DNA from 3 places in the Rhizobium gallicum bv. gallicum R602sp genome. Region 2 is predicted to be linked to each of the others. Evidence: predicted binding sites of a transcription regulator. Region 2 holds the regulator's gene; each other region holds the start of a gene.
What was found. The regulator HrcA, encoded in region 2, represses chaperone genes, less so after heat shock. The targets are predictions, from matches to a motif close to GTTAGCACTCNCNNNNNGNGAGTGCTAAC.
Positions count from the first base shown of each region.

Region 1: the regulator HrcA is predicted to act here: its motif matches at 2,166-2,194, upstream of groES (co-chaperone GroES).
Region 3: the regulator HrcA is predicted to act here: its motif matches at 2,990-3,018, upstream of RGR602_RS27175 (co-chaperone GroES).

Region 1 is NZ_CP006880.1:1,445,057-1,451,580, forward strand. It holds gene RGR602_RS29900 (hydroxyacid dehydrogenase) at 1-221, opposite strand, end outside; gene RGR602_RS39550 (group II intron maturase-specific domain-containing protein) at 629-1,003, opposite strand; gene RGR602_RS29905 (hypothetical protein) at 1,077-1,262, opposite strand; gene RGR602_RS29910 (Hsp20/alpha crystallin family protein) at 1,496-2,002, opposite strand; gene groES (co-chaperone GroES) at 2,333-2,647, shown strand; gene groL (chaperonin GroEL) at 2,699-4,330, shown strand; gene RGR602_RS29925 (hypothetical protein) at 4,384-4,620, shown strand; gene RGR602_RS29930 (hypothetical protein) at 4,869-5,156, shown strand; gene RGR602_RS29935 (LacI family DNA-binding transcriptional regulator) at 5,308-6,336, shown strand; gene RGR602_RS29940 (ABC transporter substrate-binding protein) at 6,378-6,524, shown strand, end outside.
Region 2 is NZ_CP006877.1:381,121-387,644, forward strand. It holds gene RGR602_RS01920 (DMT family transporter) at 1-798, shown strand, start outside; gene hemW (radical SAM family heme chaperone HemW) at 802-2,004, opposite strand; gene rdgB (RdgB/HAM1 family non-canonical purine NTP pyrophosphatase) at 2,014-2,658, opposite strand; gene RGR602_RS01935 (VOC family protein) at 2,667-3,083, opposite strand; gene rph (ribonuclease PH) at 3,080-3,799, opposite strand; gene hrcA (heat-inducible transcriptional repressor HrcA) at 3,984-5,072, shown strand; gene grpE (nucleotide exchange factor GrpE) at 5,174-5,806, shown strand; gene RGR602_RS01955 (nucleoside hydrolase) at 5,844-6,524, opposite strand, start outside.
Region 3 is NZ_CP006880.1:835,905-842,428, reverse strand. It holds gene RGR602_RS27190 (monovalent cation/H+ antiporter subunit D family protein) at 1-1,222, opposite strand, end outside; gene nuoK (NADH-quinone oxidoreductase subunit NuoK) at 1,227-1,529, opposite strand; gene RGR602_RS27180 (NADH-quinone oxidoreductase subunit J) at 1,529-2,023, opposite strand; partial or broken gene RGR602_RS38895 (ABC transporter ATP-binding protein) at 2,281-2,643, opposite strand; gene RGR602_RS27175 (co-chaperone GroES) at 3,072-3,380, shown strand; gene groL (chaperonin GroEL) at 3,430-5,064, shown strand; gene RGR602_RS27165 (hypothetical protein) at 5,137-5,529, shown strand; partial or broken gene RGR602_RS38890 (DUF736 family protein) at 6,084-6,174, shown strand; partial or broken gene RGR602_RS36505 (Tn3 family transposase) at 6,449-6,524, shown strand, end outside.

The sequences.
Region 1 (6,524 bases), on a different replicon from region 2:
TCAGGCATGCGCGCCACGGTCCCGGCCGACAACGGCGGCTGGCCGATGATGTAACGCGCCATTGCGAGAACGCCATCGCCGAGCCCGGCGATGTTTTCCGGATCGGCCTCGATGATCTGATATTTGGCGTGCAACAGTTTTCGCGCCTCATCGGTAAAGATCAGATCGAGCGTGCGTGGTTCCGGTGCACTGATCGCCAATGGCCGCTCGTCATATGTCATCTCTTCTCCTCCGCAGCACTTCAGGGGCTACCTGCTTAACGCACCCTGGTGCAACCGCATTCGTTCGCGAAGCTCCAGATGCCTGGCACAAGCCGGTGCTTCGCCTCCCGGCGATAGCGATCATAGCCGGATAATTCCTTGACCAGGTGCTTTTCTTCGTCGAGCACCTGGGACCAGGTCTGTAGCGATCGGTTTGACGGCACCGAGCAGGCAAAACGGAGGCGGATATCGGATGCCGGACAGTCCCATAGAGGCCTGTCGAGTTAATCGGCATAGGGGACGGCGATTAAGCCGTACGCCTGCCACACCACCCGGCAGCGGATCCGCACCGGGCGGTTCGAGAAGTTGAGGTCATGCAAGTCGGGGGAAGCCGAGGGCGTCGAAGTGTCCAACCGTCAGGACGCGGCTCAGCCCAGCTTCGCTGTGCCTCCACCAATGTCCCGGCCTCCGGCTATGAGTGCCGCCCACTCATGGTGAGCGCCGAGGCTGCGGAGACGGCTATAGACCGTGGTTCCTTTGCCCCATTGCTTGAGCTGGATGGCCCGAAGGCGGTGGCGTATCCACGAGTCCAGGTTTTTGAATATTTGCGGTGTCTGTGCCAGTTGGAAGTAGGATTTCCAGCCGGGGAGATCGAAGCGGAACCACGCCGCCGTGAGGATTGAGTGATTGAGTTCGGCCTTCTTCGTGACGTTCTTTCCCGGTTCCTCTGCCGTCCCCTGGCCGAGGTTCTCATGTTCCTGATCTTCAGGTCTTCGCGCAGCTGTTGCGACGCGCCGCGCGATGCGTGTCGTTACGAAGGCCTACAGCATGCCAGGCGCAGGCAACACCCTCTTCTGCCTAAATGGCAGACGCCTCTCAGCGATCGAGGTCAAGTTTGAGCTGCTCACCGCCGCGGGTCTTAACGAGATAGGGGTTCGGCGGTCTCATCAACTGGATCCGCGCGAGCAGCTTTTCACGCCGTTCCAGATCGCGCTCGCGCGCCGAGCGGGATGCAGCAACAAAAGCCATGGCATTCTGTATAACGAGTTCTGCGTGCGTCATGAGCATCTCCGTTACATCTGTTCCCTTTATGTTCTCTTTTTCGGTTAAAGTCAACTCAGCAACGCCCCGTGCGCATGGCGTCGCTCTTTCGCGGACTACTGGAGTGAGGCTGAGGCATCGACCGCAGGCGCCGACAAATCATCCTGGCGCTCGTTCAAAGAGAAGGGGACCGCTGCCAGCGGTCCCGCCCAGTTTCTCGGCCACGGATGCGCTTTGGCAACAATGTTTGGAGCCTAGCTGTTGATCGTAATGCGCTTGGCGGTCGATTGCGCCGTTTCGGAGCGTGGCAGGGTGATCGTCAAGACGCCATTTTTGAACGAAGCGTCCACCTTGTCTTCCTGCACCTCGTTATTGAGCGACAGGCGGCGCTCGAAGCGGCCATAGAACCGCTCGGAGAATTGCCGGTCCTTATCCTCGCTGTCGGCGCGCTTTTCACCGCGGATCGTCAGGATGCCATTGTCGATCAGAAGTTCGATATCCTTCTCGTCCATTCCTGGGATTTCGGCGACGATACGGATGTCCTTGTCCGTCTCCGAGACTTCGATCTTCGGCCAGGCCGTTTCGAACATGAAACCGGACCCGACAGTCGGAAAATGGCCCTCGACGCCGCGGAAAACATCATCGAACAACCTGTTCATCTCGCGATGAAGCGCAAGGAACGGATGCTGGTCTCTGCCTGCATAGCCTGTCGGGACCGGACTGTTGCTGCGGCCCCAGGGAATAAGATCACGAACGCTCATCTAAGCCTCCATGTTTTCAACGCGCCAGCTCATCCGGCGCACTCGCCTTTGCCTTTCGGGTATCAGGCGACAAGTCACTCTTCGGAATACGCTTGACACTGCACAGAACTGCCTGCGCCGCATCAGAGATTAAACGCCGATGGCGAAGCTTCCGTTCCGCGCCGTTAGCACTCTCCTGATAAGAGTGCTAATTTTTTGCCGTCGGCCCCTTGAAATTCGAAAAAATCGGTAGCAGATTTTTTCCGCCGAGCGGTCAGCAGCTCGGTAGCCCGGATTGGTCGCCTGGTCCGGGAGCGTGATAAGTGATCATCATCGTCCATGGAGGAAGACATGACGTTCCGACCGCTTCATGATCGCATTCTCGTCCGCCGTGTTGAGTCTGAAGAAAGGACCAAAGGCGGCATCATCATTCCCGACACCGCCAAGGAAAAACCGCAGGAAGGCGAAGTCATCGCCGTCGGCCCCGGCGCGCGCAACGACGCCGGCCAGATCCAGCCCCTCGACGTCAAGGCGGGCGACCGGATCCTGTTCGGTAAATGGTCCGGCACCGAGATCAAGATTAACGGCGAAGACCTGCTGATCATGAAGGAAAGCGACGTAATGGGCATCATCGAGGTTCCGGTGGCCGGCAAGAAGGCCGCTTGAGGCGCGCCTTTCAGCTAACGTCAGCCGACTACCCAATGGAGGAGTGAAGACATGGCTGCTAAAGAAGTCAAATTCCACAGCGACGCGCGTGACCGTTTGCTGCGCGGGGTCGACGTGCTTGCCAACGCGGTGAAGGTGACGCTCGGCCCGAAGGGCCGTAACGTCGTGATCGACAAGTCCTTCGGCGCGCCACGCATCACCAAGGACGGTGTTTCGGTCGCCAAGGAAATCGAACTTGAGGACAAGTTCGAAAACATGGGCGCGCAGATGCTGCGCGAAGTCGCGTCCAAGACCAGCGACGTTGCCGGCGATGGCACGACGACAGCAACCGTTCTTGCCCAGGCGATCGTTCGCGAAGGCGCCAAGGCCGTTGCTGCCGGCATGAACCCGATGGACCTGAAGCGCGGTATCGATCTTGCCGTCGATGCCGTCGTCAAGGAACTGAAGAACAACGCCCGCAAAATCTCCAATAATGCCGAAATCGCCCAGGTCGGCTCGATCTCCGCCAACGGGGATGCCGAAATCGGCAGTTTCCTTGCTGAAGCCATGCAGAAGGTCGGCAATGAAGGCGTCATCACTGTCGAAGAAGCCAAGACCGCCGAAACCGAACTCGAAGTCGTCGAAGGCATGCAGTTCGACCGCGGCTATCTCAGCCCGTACTTCGTGACCAATCAGGACAAGATGCGGGTCGAGCTTGAGGATCCTTATGTTCTCATCCATGAGAAGAAGCTCTCCAACCTGCAGTCGATGCTTCCGGTTCTCGAAGCCGTCGTACAATCGGGCAAGCCGCTGCTCATCATCGCTGAAGACGTCGAAGGCGAAGCGCTTGCAACGCTCGTCGTCAACAAGCTGCGCGGCGGGCTGAAGATTGCTGCCGTCAAGGCTCCGGGCTTCGGCGACCGCCGCAAGGCCATGCTCGAAGACATCGCGATCCTGACCGGTGGTACGGTCATCTCCGAAGACCTCGGCATCAAGCTCGAGTCCGTCACCCTCGACATGCTTGGCCATGCGAAGAAAATCGTTGTCGAGAAGGAAAACACCACGATCATCGACGGCGCCGGCGCCAAGTCCGACATCGAAGGCCGCGTTGCGCAGATCAAGGCGCAGATCGAAGAAACCACCTCCGACTACGATCGCGAGAAGCTGCAGGAACGCCTTGCCAAGCTCGCAGGCGGCGTTGCCGTCATCCGCGTCGGCGGCTCGACGGAAGTCGAAGTGAAGGAAAAGAAGGACCGCGTCGACGATGCGCTGCATGCGACCCGTGCGGCAGTCGAGGAAGGCATCCTGCCAGGCGGCGGTGTGGCACTGCTGCGCGCCGTCAAGGCGCTTGACAACCTCAGCGCGGCCAATTCTGACCAGCGTGTCGGCGTCGAGATCGTCCGGCGCGCAATCGAATCCCCGGTGCGCCAGATCGCCGAGAATGCCGGGGCGGAAGGGTCGATCGTCGTCGGCAAGCTGCGAGAAAAAGCCGAATTCTCCTACGGCTGGAATGCTCAGACCAATGAATATGGCGATCTCTATCAGATGGGCGTGATCGACCCGGTCAAGGTCGTGCGAACAGCGCTTCAAGATGCTGCCTCCGTTGCCGGCCTGCTGGTGACGACCGAAGCGATGGTGGCGGAAAAACCCAAGAAGGAAGCCGCCGCCCCTGCCATGCCCCCCGGAGCCGGCATGGACTTCTAGCTTGACATGCGGCCCGCCTGGCAACGGGCGGGCCGTACGGAATGGAGGTCAAGATGGTTCAGACGATCATAAACAGATCGGACGTGCCGCTCGATACCCGTGACCTTGAGATGTGCCAATGCGTATTCGACGAGGTTCGATCGGACGCCAAGGTAGCCAAGGATTCCGAAGAAGCGGAGCGCATTGCTGCCATAACGATCGAACTCTATCGCCAGGGCGTGCGCAGCCCAGACCATCTGAAGGTCATGGTAGAAGCGGCTCGCGGCCTTATCGCGCCGCGCGAAAAGTAGAATGAATGGATGGCCGGGACTGGTCATGCCCGTTTGGAATCCACAAACGGGCAAACAGTCGGACTGGAAGACAAAAGTTCAATAGCACGAGCAGACGGTCTGTCGGCGACGCGCCGATGAAATCCTTGCGGCCCTTTATGTCCGCTGCCGCTTGCCGATGATCTGAATTTTTCGCCCCTTTTTTGAGGAGGTTCCATGAATCTGTGCTAAGTCGCGGCAAAGAACGCCACCATAGGACTATCGAACCCATGATTGAACTTACGCCATCGCAGGTCGCAGCACTGAAACTCGCAAGAGACGGTGATCTTTATCCTCAGCCGACGAAGAAGTGGACGCACCAAAACGCCACGGTGACCTACGCGAAAACCGACCGTTGGAAAGAACGGCCGCAGAAAGTGAAATCCGTAACCAGCAAGGCACTGGACGAGTTAAAAGCGTCCGGGTTTCTGGAACGGCGCCATCTCGATCATGATGCTTCAAAGGACGTCTACGGGATCACGATGGCGGGCAAAATGTGGCTGCTAAAGAACAAGTAGGCCTTGCCAGATCCTCATTAGATTTCTGATCCCGACCAGTCTAATCGTTCGGAACAATGGTCTAAGATCGCCTCCCTGACGCTGAGAAAACGTTTTCGCAGTTGACATTATTGTTGCGAAAAGGTTTTCTCTTATGGCGACGGGTGGAAGAATGAGACTGGACCAAACAGGAAGAAAGCAGACCCGCATCACGATCCACGATCTAGCCGCTGCGGCCGGGGTCAGCATCTCGACGGCGTCGAAGGCGTTAAATGATACGGGCCGTATGGGCGAGGAAACACGCGAGCGGGTCAAGCGCATCGCACGGGAAATTGGCTTCAGGCCGAACGCGTTGGCGCGCGGCCTCTTGAGCAAGCGCAGCTTCACTATCGGGCTTTTGACCAACGATACCTATGGCCGCTTCACCCTTCCGGTAATGGCAGGCGTTTCGGAAGCGCTTGTCGATCACGGAGTTTCGGTTTTCCTGTGTGCGATCGAGGATGATCCGGCTCTTGGGCAGATTCATGTGGATGCGATGCTGGACAAGCAGGTCGATGGCATCATCGCATCGGGAAAACGGGTCGATCGGCAGCTTCCGGTCGATTTGTCGAGCATTCCGGTACCCGTGGTCTATGCCTTTACGGAAGGTATGCCGGGCAGCGTGAGCTTCCGCTCGGATGACGCACAAGGCGCAAGGCTCGCTGTGGAATGGCTGATCGGGCTCGGGCGTTCCCGCATCGCCCATATTACTGGTCCTGAAAGCTTCTTTTCGGTGCGCGAACGCGCTTTTGCCTATCGTGAGCTGGCAGGTGACGGTGAACCGGTTCTTTACGGCGTGTGGGCAGAGGCCTGGGGTCACGAAGCGGTCGACCAGATATGGAGCCGCGCCGGAGAAAAACCCGATGGCATCTTCTGCGGCAACGATCAGATTGCCCGCGGCGTCGTCGACGCGCTGCGCGAACGGGGCGTCAAAGTACCGGAGGACGTTTCTGTGGTTGGCTTTGACAATTGGGAGATCGTCGCCGCACAGACGCGGCCGCCGCTGACGACGATCGACATGGAATTGAAGGAACTCGGGCGTCAGGCAGGGTTGACCGTGCTTGCCCTTGCCGAAGGCCGGCCCGTCGAGCCCGGCGTGCGGAAATTGCCGTGCCGTTTGATCGTGCGGCAGTCATGCGGGAGTGATGCCCGCGAAGAATGAGAAGCGGCGCGAAGGAGACGCGCCATATTGGGAGGAATGTCATGATCAAGCGCCTAATAGCAGCGACCAGCATCGCTACCCTATGCCTGGTATCCGGAGCAGCGGCCGCCGAAAAAGTTGAAATGTGGGTCCGCTCGGGGATCGGCGACGCCTTCAAGAAGGTCGTCGAAGCCTATAACGCCAACCAC
Region 2 (6,524 bases):
GTCACGGGCCGCGTGCTGCTGGCGGCGCTCGCGCTCAATATCATCGTGCGGCTCATGGGTCATACGATGCCGCGCGACGGCAGGAGCTGGGTCGCCTTCTTCGGAATGGGTGTGCTGAACAATATGATCCCCTTCTGCCTCATCGTCTGGGGCCAGACTCACATTGCAAGCGGCCTTGCCTCGATCCTGAATGCCACAACGCCGCTCTTTACGGTCGTTGTTGCCCATATCCTGACCACCGACGAGAAGATGAGCGGTCATCGCCTGATCGGTGTGCTCATCGGCTTTGCCGGCGTGGCTTATATGATCGGCTTCGATGTGCTTCACGATCTCGGCTCGAATATCCTGGCGCAGCTCGCGGTCCTCGGAGCTGCGATCTCCTATTCCTTCGCCGGCATCTGGGGCCGCCGTTTCCGGGCGATGAGCATGCCGCCGCTGCTGCCAGCCGCAGGCCAGGTCACGGCCTCCACCATCTTGATGCTGCCGATTGCGCTGATTGTTGACCGTCCATGGGCATTGCCCGCTCCTGGTATCGAAACCTGGCTGGCGCTGCTCGGCCTCGCACTTCTTTCGACCGCCATCGCCTATGTGCTTTTCTTCCGGGTTCTCGCAACGGCGGGCGCGACGAACCTGGCGCTGGTGACCTTCCTCATTCCCGTCAGCGCCATTCTGTTGGGTACGATCATCCTTGGCGAGCAGTTGCAGGCAAAACACCTGATCGGCATGGCGACGATCGCGGTCGGCCTTGCGGCGATCGACGGGCGGTTGATGTCGCTTAGGAAAAGCCGGGCAGCCTGAGGCTCAGCAGGCGAGATCGGCGACGACCGAATCGAGGATCAGCATGCCCGAGGGCGTGCAGCGAAGGCGGGAATTGCCGATCCGCTCGATGAAGCCGTGCTCCAGCAGAAATTCTTCACGCTTCGGATCCGGATCCCGGCCGGAAAGCTGCTGCCAGCGGGCAAGATCGACGCCTTCCTTCAGCCGCAGCCCCATGAGGAGCAATTCGTCCGCCTGCTCGTCATAGCCGAGCCGTTCCTGCTCCACAATGCCATGCCCGTCGCGCTCGACAAGCTCGAGCCAGGTCTCCGGCTTGCGCTCGGTCGCGGTTGCGATCTTCTCAGGCCCTCGCGTCAGGCGGCCGTGTGCGCCGGGGCCGATCCCGGCATAGTCGCCGTAGCGCCAGTAGGTGAGGTTATGGCGGCTCTCGGCGCCGGGCCGGGCATGGTTGGAAACCTCATAGGCCGGCATGCCCTCACGCGCCATGATCTCCTGAGTCGCCTCGTAGAGGATCGCCGATTGGTCGCCATCCGGCACGATCAGTTTTCCGGCCTTGTGCAGGCCGTAGAACGGCGTGCCCTCCTCGATCGTCAGCTGGTAGAGCGAAAGGTGATCGACCGCATATGAGATCGCTTCCTTCAGCTCCTTCTCCCATTCCCCGACGGTCTGGCCGGGGCGGGCATAGATCAGGTCGAAAGACATGCGCGGGAAGATGTCGCGCGCCAGCTTGATGGCTTTCAGTGCATCGGCCACGTCATGCAGGCGGCCGAGGAATCTCAGATCCCGGTCATTCAGCGCCTGAACGCCGAGCGACACGCGATTGACGCCTGCGGCGCGATAGCCGCGGAAGCGCTCGGCCTCCACGCTCGAAGGATTGGCCTCCATCGTGATCTCGATGCCGTTCGGCACATGCCAGTGCTTGGATATACCGTCGAGAATGGCCGAAACCGTTGCTGGATGCATGAGCGACGGCGTGCCGCCGCCAAGGAAAATGCTCGTCACCGTCTTCGGTCCGCTCATCCGGCGAACGGCAGCCATCTCCTTCAGGAACGCAGCGGCGAACCGCTCCTGGTCGACCGGCTGATGACGGACATGGCTGTTGAAGTCGCAATAGGGGCACTTCGCCGCGCAGAAGGGCCAATGCACATAGACGCCGAAACCGGGCTCGCCGGTATCGGGCAGAAGCATCGCATCGCGCGTCAAGCTTGGTGTATCGAGAATCTCCACGAACCGACCCTACGCTTCCAGGCAGGTTTCGACAAAGCGTTTGAATGCGCGCGCCCGATGCGACAGGGCTTGCGGCTTGCCAATGTTCCAGCCGTGCTTTTCCTCGGCACTCATCTCGCCGAAGGTGATGTCGTAACCTTCCGGTTGGAAGACCGGATCGTAACCGAAACCCTGGGTGCCGCGCGGCGGCCAGACGACGGTACCTTCCACCTCGCCGCGAAAAAGCTCCGTATGCCCGTCTGGCCAGGCGAGGCAGAGCACGCTGACGAAGCGCGCGCGCCGTTGTTCCGGCTTGGTGGCTCCGGCTTTGTCCAGCGCCTGTTGCACCTTTTCCATCCCGATCGCAAAGTCGCGCGTGCCGTCTGCGGTCTCGGCCCAGTTGGCCGTATAGACACCCGGATCGCCACCGAGCGCATCGATCACCAATCCCGAATCGTCGGAAAGCGCCGGCATCCCTGCTGCTTTGGCAGAGGCGAGAGCCTTGATCGTCGCGTTTTCCTCGAAGGTTGTGCCCGTTTCGTCAGGCTCGATGAAGTTGAGGTCCGCTGCCGATTTGGCGGTAAAGCCGAGCGGTCCGATCAGTTCCTGGATCTCGCGGATCTTGCCGGCGTTGTGGCTGGCGACGACGATCGTCTTCGTTTCAAGCGTGCGCATGGTCGGTCCTATTCAATGCCCCAGATTCTGGCTTCGGCGCATTCGAGGCTGTTTCCCGCGGGATCGCGGAAATAGATCGAGCGGCCGCCGTTCGGCCAGTGGACTTCGGATTCGATTTCGATGCCCGCGGCTTTGAGCTTCACCGCCATGGCATCGATGTTCTTACCAGACACCCGGAAACATGCGTGGCCCTGACCTTTCGTGCCGTGGGGCGGTACCTGCAGGGCATCGGCCGCTGGCGGTTTCACCGTTTCATCGGGGTTGAAGATCAACAGCACGCCTTGCCCGCAGCGGAAGAATACATGCCGGTTTGCGGCGCGCGTGATCTTGGCAAGGCCGAGCACGCCTTCGTAGAAGGCCTCGGCCTTGTCGAGATCCTTCGCATAAAGCGCGGTCTCCAGCATGCCTTCCAGCAGGGCAGTCATCCGGCGATGGCCTGTTTCTGCATGTCGACGAGCTCCACGATGCCGGTTTTCGCCAGTGTCATCAGCGCCGCAAATTCCCCGTCCGTGAACGGCGTGCCTTCGGCGGTTCCCTGAATTTCAACGATGCCGCCGGCACCCGTCATGACGAAATTCGCATCGGTTTCGGCCGAGGAATCTTCGAGATAATCGAGGTCGATCACCGGCTGGCTGGCGAAGATGCCGCAGGAAATCGCAGCGACATGATCCTTGAGCACGCGCTCGACCTTGATCATGTTGCGGGTTTCCATCCACTTCAGGCAGTCGTAGAGCGCAATCCAGGCTCCCGTAATGGAGGCCGTGCGCGTACCGCCGTCAGCCTGAATGACGTCGCAGTCGAGCGTGATCTGGCGCTCGCCCAGTTCCTTGAGATCGACGACGGCACGAAGGGAGCGGCCGATCAGGCGCTGGATTTCCTGTGTGCGCCCGCCCTGCTTGCCGGCCGCGGCCTCGCGTTTCATGCGCTCGCCGGTTGCCCGCGGCAGCATGCCATATTCGGCCGTGACCCAGCCCTTTCCAGTATTGCGCAGCCAAGGTGGCGTCTTGTCTTCCAGGCTTGCGGTACAGAGCACATGCGTATCGCCGAATTTGACGAGGCAGGAACCTTCCGCATGCTTTGAAAAATTGCGCTCGAAAGTGACTTTGCGCATCTGGTCGGTTTTTCTGCCTGAAGGCCGCATTGTGATCTCCTGAAGCACGACGCCGAAAACCGTAAAGCGGTTCTCGCAAAACATCATGCATGCTTGAATGGTGTCGACCGCTTCTACGATTGGCCGCAGCCATTTGCAAATTCCCTTTTGCTACGAGGGCGAGAACGGCTATATTTTAGGGATCGTCATCAGCAGCGCAGGTCTAAGGAAGTTCATGGGGTTCAGGTCGACGTCGGTTTCGGATGCCGTTGCTGCGCTGGATGAACGCTCCAAGGAAATCTTCCGCCGCATCGTTGAAGGCTATCTGGAAAGTGGCGAGCCGCTCGGCTCGCGCAATCTCTCCCGCATCCTGCCCATGTCGCTATCGCCCGCGTCGGTGCGCAACGTGATGAGCGACCTGGAGGAGTTGGGCCTGATCTACTCGCCGCATGTCAGCGCCGGACGCCTGCCGACGCAGGGCGGCCTTCGCTTCTTCGTCGATGCCTTCATGCAGGTCGGCGACCTTTCCGCCGAGGACCGTGCGAATATCGACCGCCAGGTCCGCCCCGAAAGCCGCGACAATCCGGTTGAATCGATGATGAACGAGGCAAGCCGGATGCTGTCGGGCATTTCGCGCGGCGCAGGGCTTGTCATCACCTCAAAGAGCGATCCGGTTCTCAGACACGTCGAATTCATCCGCCTGGAGCCCACCAAGGCGTTGGCAGTGCTCGTCGGCGATCACGATCAGGTCGAAAACCGCATTATCGAATTGCCGGCAGGTGTTACGTCGTCGCAGCTGACGGAGGCCGCGAATTTCCTCAATGCCCATATGTCTGGCCAGACATTGCCGGAATTGCGCAAGCAGCTCAGTCGCCTGAAGGAGAACGTCCGCCACGAGCTCGACGCGTTGTCCCGGGATCTCGTCGAGCGCGGTATCGCGGTGTGGTCTGGCGATGCGGACGAAGGCAAGCCGCCGCAGCTTATTATTCGAGGCCGATCCAATCTGCTCGATGGCCTGGCAGGCGCGGAAGACCTCGATCGTCTCCGCATGCTCTTCGACGATCTCGAAAAGAAGGACAGCCTGATCGAGCTGCTGAACCTTGCCGAAACCGGTCCGGGCGTGCGCATCTTCATCGGTTCTGAGAACAAGCTCTTTTCGCTTTCCGGCTCCTCGCTGATTGTTGCGCCCTATCGCGACGATGACGACCGCATTGTCGGCGCCGTCGGCGTCATCGGCCCGACACGGCTCAATTATTCACGCATTGTGCCGATGGTGGATTACACCGCCCAGCTGATCTCCCGGCTTGCGCGCGGCACGCTGTAAAAAACCCGGAATTTTTTCTTCTTTGTCACGCAGACTTGATTTTTTGCGGTCAAAGCTCGATATCGGGCGCATCCCAAGAGAACCCATTACCGGAGACCGTCATGACTGACGAAACGACGAAAAACGGATCTGACGCTGCCGCGGCTGAAGCCGCAGACGACGTTGCCGCAAACGTCGAGAACGAAACCACGGTGGAAGCGCCGCGCCAACCGGATCCGCTTGAAGTGCTCAAGGCTGAAAATTCCGAGCTGCGCGACCGCTATCTGCGCCTTGCCGCCGAAATGGACAATCTGCGCCGCCGCACGGAGCGCGACGTGAAGGATGCAAAGTCCTACTCGGTCGCGGGCTTTGCGCGCGATATGCTTGCCGTTTCGGACAATCTGCGCCGCGCGCTCGATGCCATCCCCGCCGAGGCGAAGGAAGCGGGCGAGACAGGCCTCAACACGTTGATCGAAGGTGTCGAGATGACGGAGCGCTCCATGCTCTCGGCGCTGGAGCGCCACGGCGTCCGCAAGTTGGATCCGATCGGCCAGAAGTTCGATCCGAACTTCCACCAGGCGATGTTCGAGGTTCCCAATGCCGAAGTGGCGAATAACACGGTCGTCCAGGTCGTTCAGGCAGGCTTCACGATCGGCGAGCGTGTTCTTCGTCCCGCAATGGTCGGCGTGGCCAAAGGCGGCCCGAAGGCAGCAGATGCAGACCTCAACACAGCGTTCACCGAAAAGGACGCCTGATCTTCTTTTCAGGCGCCTTTCATAATCAGTCCGAAAATCAGATGCGGGCGAAGCGCTCGATCATGAGATCGAAGAAGCCGTCCGCATCCACATAGCGCATCACCTTGGCATTGCGCTTGCGGTCGGTCACATGCCACCAGTCGACCACCGTCATGCCAACGGTCAGCTCCGACTTCACCTCGATCTCGACATTGCAGTCACGGCCCTTGAAGAGTTCGGGCTTCAGTAGGTAGGCGACGACCGCCGGATCGTGCAGAGGCCCACCGTCCGAACCATACTTCTCGACATCGAAGCGCTCGAAGAATTCCAGCATTTCGACCATTGCTTTGGCCGGTGCCGTGCCGAGATCGGCCATGCGTTTGACGCGATCCTTCCGTGTCAGCAACTGATGTGTCACGTCGAGCGGCATCATCACGATCGCTATGCCGGAACGAAAAACGATGTCGGCTGCTTCCGGATCGACATAGATGTTGAATTCGGCGGCGGGCGTTATGTTGCCGCCCTCGAAGAAGCCGCCTCCCATCATCACCAGTTCACGGATGCGCGGAATGATGTCCGGCGCCTTTTGCAAGGCCATGGCGATATTGGTAAGCGGTCCCAGCGTGCAGAGTGTCACCGTGCCTTCCGGCTCGCCGCGAAGCGTCTCGATGATGAAGTCGACCGCGTGCTGTGCCTGCAGCGGCATCGTCGGCTCATCGAGCTCCGGTCCATCGAGGCC
Region 3 (6,524 bases), on a different replicon from region 2:
ACCCCAGCGTCAAATACCATTTGCTGACAAATCCCGCGGTCGGCGGCACCCCGATCATGCTGAGCGAGGCGACGAAGAATGCCCCCATCGTCCAGGGCAGCCGGCGGCCGATGCCGGCCATGTCGCTGATATTGCGCTTTCCCGATGCGCAATAGATCGACCCGGCGCAAAAAAACAGCGTGATCTTTGAAAATGCGTGTGCTGCAATGTGGATGATCCCGCCGACCATTGCGACCGGCGACAACAGGACCGCGCCCAGCACGATGTAGGAAAGTTGGGAAACCGTCGAATAGGCGAGCCTAGCTTTCAGGTCGTCCCGTGTCAGGGCGTAGACCGACGCCATCAGGATCGTGAATGACACCAGATAGGCCGTGACGATGCCGAGGCCCAGTTGTCCGACCAGCCCGACGCCGAAGACATGGAACACCACCCGCAGCACACAGAACACACCCATCTTGACCACAGCCACTGCATGCAAGAGCGCGCTGACAGGAGTTGGGGCCACCATGGCGGCCGGTAGCCAGGCGTGCATGGGCATCACCGCAGCCTTGGCGAAGCCGAAAAGATAGCAGAAATAGATAACCGTCAGCAGCGGCGCGGAGGCATTGACTCCCTCCAATAGCCCCCCATCCACAAAGTCGAGCGACCCCGCAATGGAATAGGTCAGTGCCAGCGCGGCAAGCAGCACGCTTTTCGACGCGCCCATCAAATAGACGAGGTATTTGCGGCTGCCCGCCCATCCCTCTTCGTCCTCGTGGTGGTAGACGAGCGGATAGGTAACGAGGCTGAGCACCTCGTAGAAGATCACCAGCGTGAACAGATTGGCGGCAAAGGCGCCTCCGACGGCCGCCGCGAGACTGGTGGCGAAACAGGCAAAGAATCGAGTCTGCGCATGTTCGTTCAAGTGCCGCATGTAGCCGACGGAATAGAGCGCGGCGACGATCCATAGGAGTGAAGAGACGGTGGCGAACACCATGCCGAGCGCATCTGCCCGGAAAGCGAAGTCGGCCCCCGGCAAGATCTCGAACAGGCGCAAATCGACGGTTCCGCCAGCCAACACCGTGGGCGCCATGGAGGCGACGATCGCAAACAGGACGATCGCGGCCAACGGCGATACGAGATCGCGGATTTTCTCACGGTTATTCAAGAGAAGAACTGCCACGGCGGTCAGGCCCGGGACGGCGACGGCAAGCAGCGGCCTGATCGATATCACCGGGTCCAAGCCGTTATCCTTTCATCATGGTCACGTCGTCGACCTTGAGGGTGGATTTGTTCCTCACAAGGGCGACCAGGATGCCAAGAGCAACGGCAACCTCCGCCGCAGTGATTGCTATGACGAAGATGGCGAAGATCTGCCCGCGAAAGTCGTTGTAGATGCGCCCGAAAGCGATGAAATTGATGTTGACCGAGTTTAGCAGCAACTCCAGCGACATCAGCACGACCAGAATATTGCGCCTGAGCAGCACGCCCGCCGCTCCGATCACGAACAGGACCACCCCGAGCAGAATATACCACGACAGCGGAACCATCACCCCTGCTCCTTCCGCGCCAGCACGATGGCGCCGACCAAAGCCACCAACAGGATGACGGAGGCGACCTCAAACGGCAGAAGATAACCGGCGAAAAGCGTCGTGCTGAGCTGCCTGATCTCGTCGCCGCCGCCTACGGGAACAGTGACCGAAAAGCGATCGCTCCAGAGCACCAGGACCGACATCTCGATCCCAAGCAGAACGAGCATAACCAGAGCTGGCAGGTTGCCCCCGGGTAAGAACCGCTGCAACTTTGCTTCGCGCACATCGATCATCATGATCACGAATAGGAACAGGACCATGATTGCGCCGACATACACGAAGATCTGGATGACCGCGAGCAACGGCGCTTCGAGCAGGACGAAGATTGCCGAAATCTGCAGGAAACACGCCATCAGCGCCAATGCGCAGTGAACCGGATTCCGCGCCAGGACCACGGTCAGGGCCGTGATCACGGACACCGTAGCGAACAGAAGAAAGAACCCCTGATCCATCGACGCGACCCTCCCACGCGAGCTGTCACTCGGCGCGAGACGGCCGGATTTGAGATAGCTCAGCACTTCAGGTGCATTTATAAATTGTGCCCTACTATCCGATTTTTCACAAGATTATTGTCGTCGGCGGACAAACCACAGCGGTTGTGATGTGGCTAAGCCGCTCGCCAAGGTCTCGCAGCGCCGCCGCCTGGGCTTTCCTGCGTGACGAAGTGCTCGCAGATTTTGTCGAGCAGAGTTTAAATGCTGAACTGCGCTCACAACCTTTCTTCCTTAAAATGTTGCGTGGTTGCCGTCCGATGCCGGCGGATCGGAAGCATGATCGGCCTGCCCGAGGGGGATCGGCGATGAAGCGGCTTTCGGCCGAAGACCTGCGTGCATTCTCTTGCGTCAGCACATCCTCCGGTTTGCCGGAAACTTGACTCGCCCTCCAGCCATTGCGACGAGGTCGTCTGCGTAGCGAGCTGCCAGGTTGAGATCATGCAGCACCATGACAACGGTGGTTCCGCGCGAGATCAGCCAAGAAGTCCAGAACGTTGACCTGGATGGCTGCTTTCGAGACGTGTCGTCGGCTTGTCCAGCAGTAGGATTTCCGTCTGCTGGGCCAACACCGTGGCAATCCCAGACACGCAGGCGTAATACCGCAGTTGCCGGCGTAATTATTTCTTCGCGAGCTACCACTTCTCGCCTTGGACGAATTAGAATACTCGGAAGTCGCCTGGGGGCGAGCTCTTCAATGCTCTAAACGCTCAAGGCAATTAATTTTCGAAAGCGCGGCATGCATTGCTAGTGCAACGAAAAATAGTCCTATTTATTTCAAGAATCCTGCCGCCTATTCGGTGCTATAAGTTCAGGATCAAAAGGAATCGTCATGAAATTCGAACCAAATAATCCACGGGTTATCCTAGGGCTTGTTGTATTTCCTGACGGATAATGATCTGGATTATCCGCTTGCAGATAATATTTCTTGGCACTCCTACCAATCGAGTGCCAGAGATGTTATGTAATAGGTGCGGCCGCCCTATGCGCCGACCGCAGAAAGATCCTCATGACATTCCGTCCTCTCCATGACCGCGTCGTCGTACGGCGCGCGAAAGGTGACCTAAAATCCAAGGGCGGGATCATTATTCAAGACACCGCCAGGCAAAAGCAGCAGGATGGCGAAGTGACGCCGTTGGGCCGAGCTTGCAGTCGGCGACTGGTGCCGCTCGACGTGGAGACCGGCGACGTGATCCTATTCGAAAAGTGGGCGGAAACCGGAATCGGAATCGATGGCGAAGATCTCCTGATCGTGAAGGAGTGCGACGTCATGGGCATCGTCGAAAAGACCGAAGCGACCGCCGATACGACCGCCTAATCCGCCGAATTCCAACCCCGACTCTCAAGACCGAACTGGACCACAGACAATGTCTGCCAAGGAAATCATCTTCTCCACCGACGCACGCGATCGTCTGCTTCGCGGCGTCGAGGTGCTCAACAATGCCGTCAAGGTAACGTTAGGCCCCAAAGGCCGCAACGTCGTCATCGACAAGTCCTATGGCGCGCCACGCATTACCAAGGACGGCGTCGCGGTCGCCAAGGAAATCGAACTTGCAGACAAGTTCGAGAACATGGGCGCGCAGATGGTGCGCGAAGTGGCGTCCAAGACCAACGATCTTGCGGGCGACGGCACCACAACCGCGACGGTGCTCGCGGCCTCCATCTTTCGCGAAGGCGCCAAACTTGTTGCGGCCGGGATGAACCCCATGGATTTGAGGCGCGGCATCGATCTTGGCGTTGCAGCGGTACTTGCGGAAATCAAAGCGCGCGCCACGAAGGTTAGCTCATCGAACGAAATCGCCCAGGTCGGCACAATCGCCGCCAATGGCGATGCGACGGTGGGCAGAATGATCGCTGACGCGATGGAAAAGGTTGGCAACGAAGGTGTCATCACAGTCGAGGAGGCCAGGACGGCCGATACTGAACTCAACGTCGTCGAGGGCATGCAGTTCGACCGGGGCTATCTCTCGCCTTACTTTGTCACCAATGCCGAAAAAATGCGCGTGGAGCTGGAGGACCCATATATCCTTATCTATGAGAAGAAGCTCGGCAATCTGCAGGCAATGTTGCCCATCCTCGAAGCCGTGGTGCAGAGCGGCAAGCCGCTGCTTATTATTTCCGAGGATGTCGAAGGCGAAGCTCTGGCCACATTGGTCGTCAATAAGTTGCGGGGCGGATTGAACGTCGCTGCCGTCAAGGCCCCAGGTTTCGGCGATCGCCGCAAGGCCATGCTGGAGGACATCGCCATTCTGACGGCCGGCCAGATGATCTCTGAGGATCTCGGCATCAAGCTGGAAAATGTCACGCTTGATATGCTCGGGCGCACCAAGCGGGCGCTGATCGAAAAGGATACCACCACGATCATAGACGGCGCAGGTGAAAAATCTGAGATCGCTCGACGCATCAGCCAGATTAAGGCGCAGATCGAGGAAACCACCTCCGACTACGACAAGGAAAAGCTGCAAGAACGCCTTGCAAAACTCGCCGGCGGCGTTGCGGTGATACGCGTCGGCGGCTCGACCGAAATTGAAGTCAAGGAGAAGAAGGACCGCATCGACGATGCCCTGAACGCCACCCGCGCGGCGGTCGAGGAGGGTATCGTTCCGGGCGGAGGCGTCGCCCTGTTGCGCGCCAAGTCGGTTCTGGCAGGGCTAGCTGCAGAAAACGCCGACGTGACGGCGGGGATTTCGGTCGTGCTGAGGGCGCTGGAAGCCCCGATCCGACAGATCGCCGACAACGCCGGTGTCGAGGGCTCTATCGTTATTGGTAAACTCGCCGAGAGCACGGATCATAACCAGGGGTTCGACGCACAGACGGAGACCTATGTCGATATGATCAAGGCTGGCATTATCGATCCTGCCAAGGTGGTGCGGACCGCTTTGCAAGACGCCGGCTCGATCGCAGCACTTCTGATTACCGCCGAAGCGGTGATCGCCGATATTCCCGCAAGAGAATCTGCGCCGCCGGCCGGAAACGTCGGCATGGGTGGCATGGGATACTGAGGACAGTGCCTGAGCCGCTCGGCCAGGACGGCCGCAGCGGTGAACCAAACAACATCGGCAAGGAGAATTCCAATGGCCATGCAGAGCAGCAGCAAAACATCGATTTTCCAACGTTTCGACAGCTATCAGCCGTCGAAGACCATCCTCGTCTGGGCTTGTGTCGTCACTGCAGTCGCCACGATCATCGTCGGATTTAACTGGGGGGGCTGGGTGACGGGCGGCACTTCTCTCAAAGCAGCGGCAACTGCGGGCGAAACTGCACGTGGGGAACTTGCATCCGCCATATGCGTTGACCGGTTCAACAGTGCGACGGATGCCGCCGCAAAATTGGTTGAATTTAAGGCTCTTCCAGACAGCTATAAGAAGCGCCAGTTCATCGAAGCCGGCGGATGGGCAACCATGCCAGGACAAACCTCAGCCGACAGCAAGATCGCCGAAGGCTGCAGCACCGCGCTCTCCGCCTGAAGGGCCTCCTGTCTAAGACTTGCTTGGCGCCCCGGGGTGCTTTGCCTATCCGCCACAACAGCACATGAAGCGATATCCGTTTCCAAAAAAATGGAGCCTCCGCGTCGACATGCTCTAATGTCATGGAGGCCTCCTGAAACCTATCGCGGGGCTCAGGATGACCTGAGAAGGTGCATCATTTGCGAATGTCTGATTCCGCTTACGCTCATCATCGCTGAGAACCGCGCAGCTCGTTGGTGTGCGGATGTCCAGTGGAGGCGTTGGCCACCCGTCCCATGCGACCTTGCGAAACAACAACAAATCGGATCCCGTCACCGGGGCTTTGCGGGGGCTCGCAACACCCGATTCCTGCGATTGGTCGAGTATGCTATCCCAAAGCTGGCCGCATGATACTGCCGAGATTTAGGAGTGGGGCGTCTCGATCATTATTTCGACCATGAATTTTGCTTATAAGGCCTGGCTCCAGATTTATCCAAACGTCCCTGCGGCGTGTTGAAGCGTTTGAACGGATTGCCGCGAAGAGAGGAACTCAAACTTGCTCGACAGCTTCGGCCGACGATCCGAGCTTCAACGCCGATCTACGCCAACCTCGACGACGACGAGGACGGCGAAGGCTTCTCGCTGATCTGGTCCCGCCCCCAACGGGCGGCGCGGCGACTGAGGCCCGGCGCAAGGCCGGGGCCTTCAGAGTCCGTCCGAGAATTCACCATTAATGCAACAGACAAGAGCCCAAAGGCCTGAAGAATGCGCCTTGCGTTCTCTTCCGGGGTGGCAGCATCGATTTCCAAATCGGCCCAGTGGGCCCGAAGCTGCGATTTTGGCCAACTCGAAGAACGTTGTGGGAACATCGCTTGTGGGATTGACCAGGCAAACGCCGGCTTGTGACATTGCGCTCCAAATTGAGGAGCGTTGCAGTGAGTATATGAACACGCGCGTGCTGCAAACGGTGCTCGCCGAACCAGTCTGGCACGGCCGCATGACACCGGAAGATTATC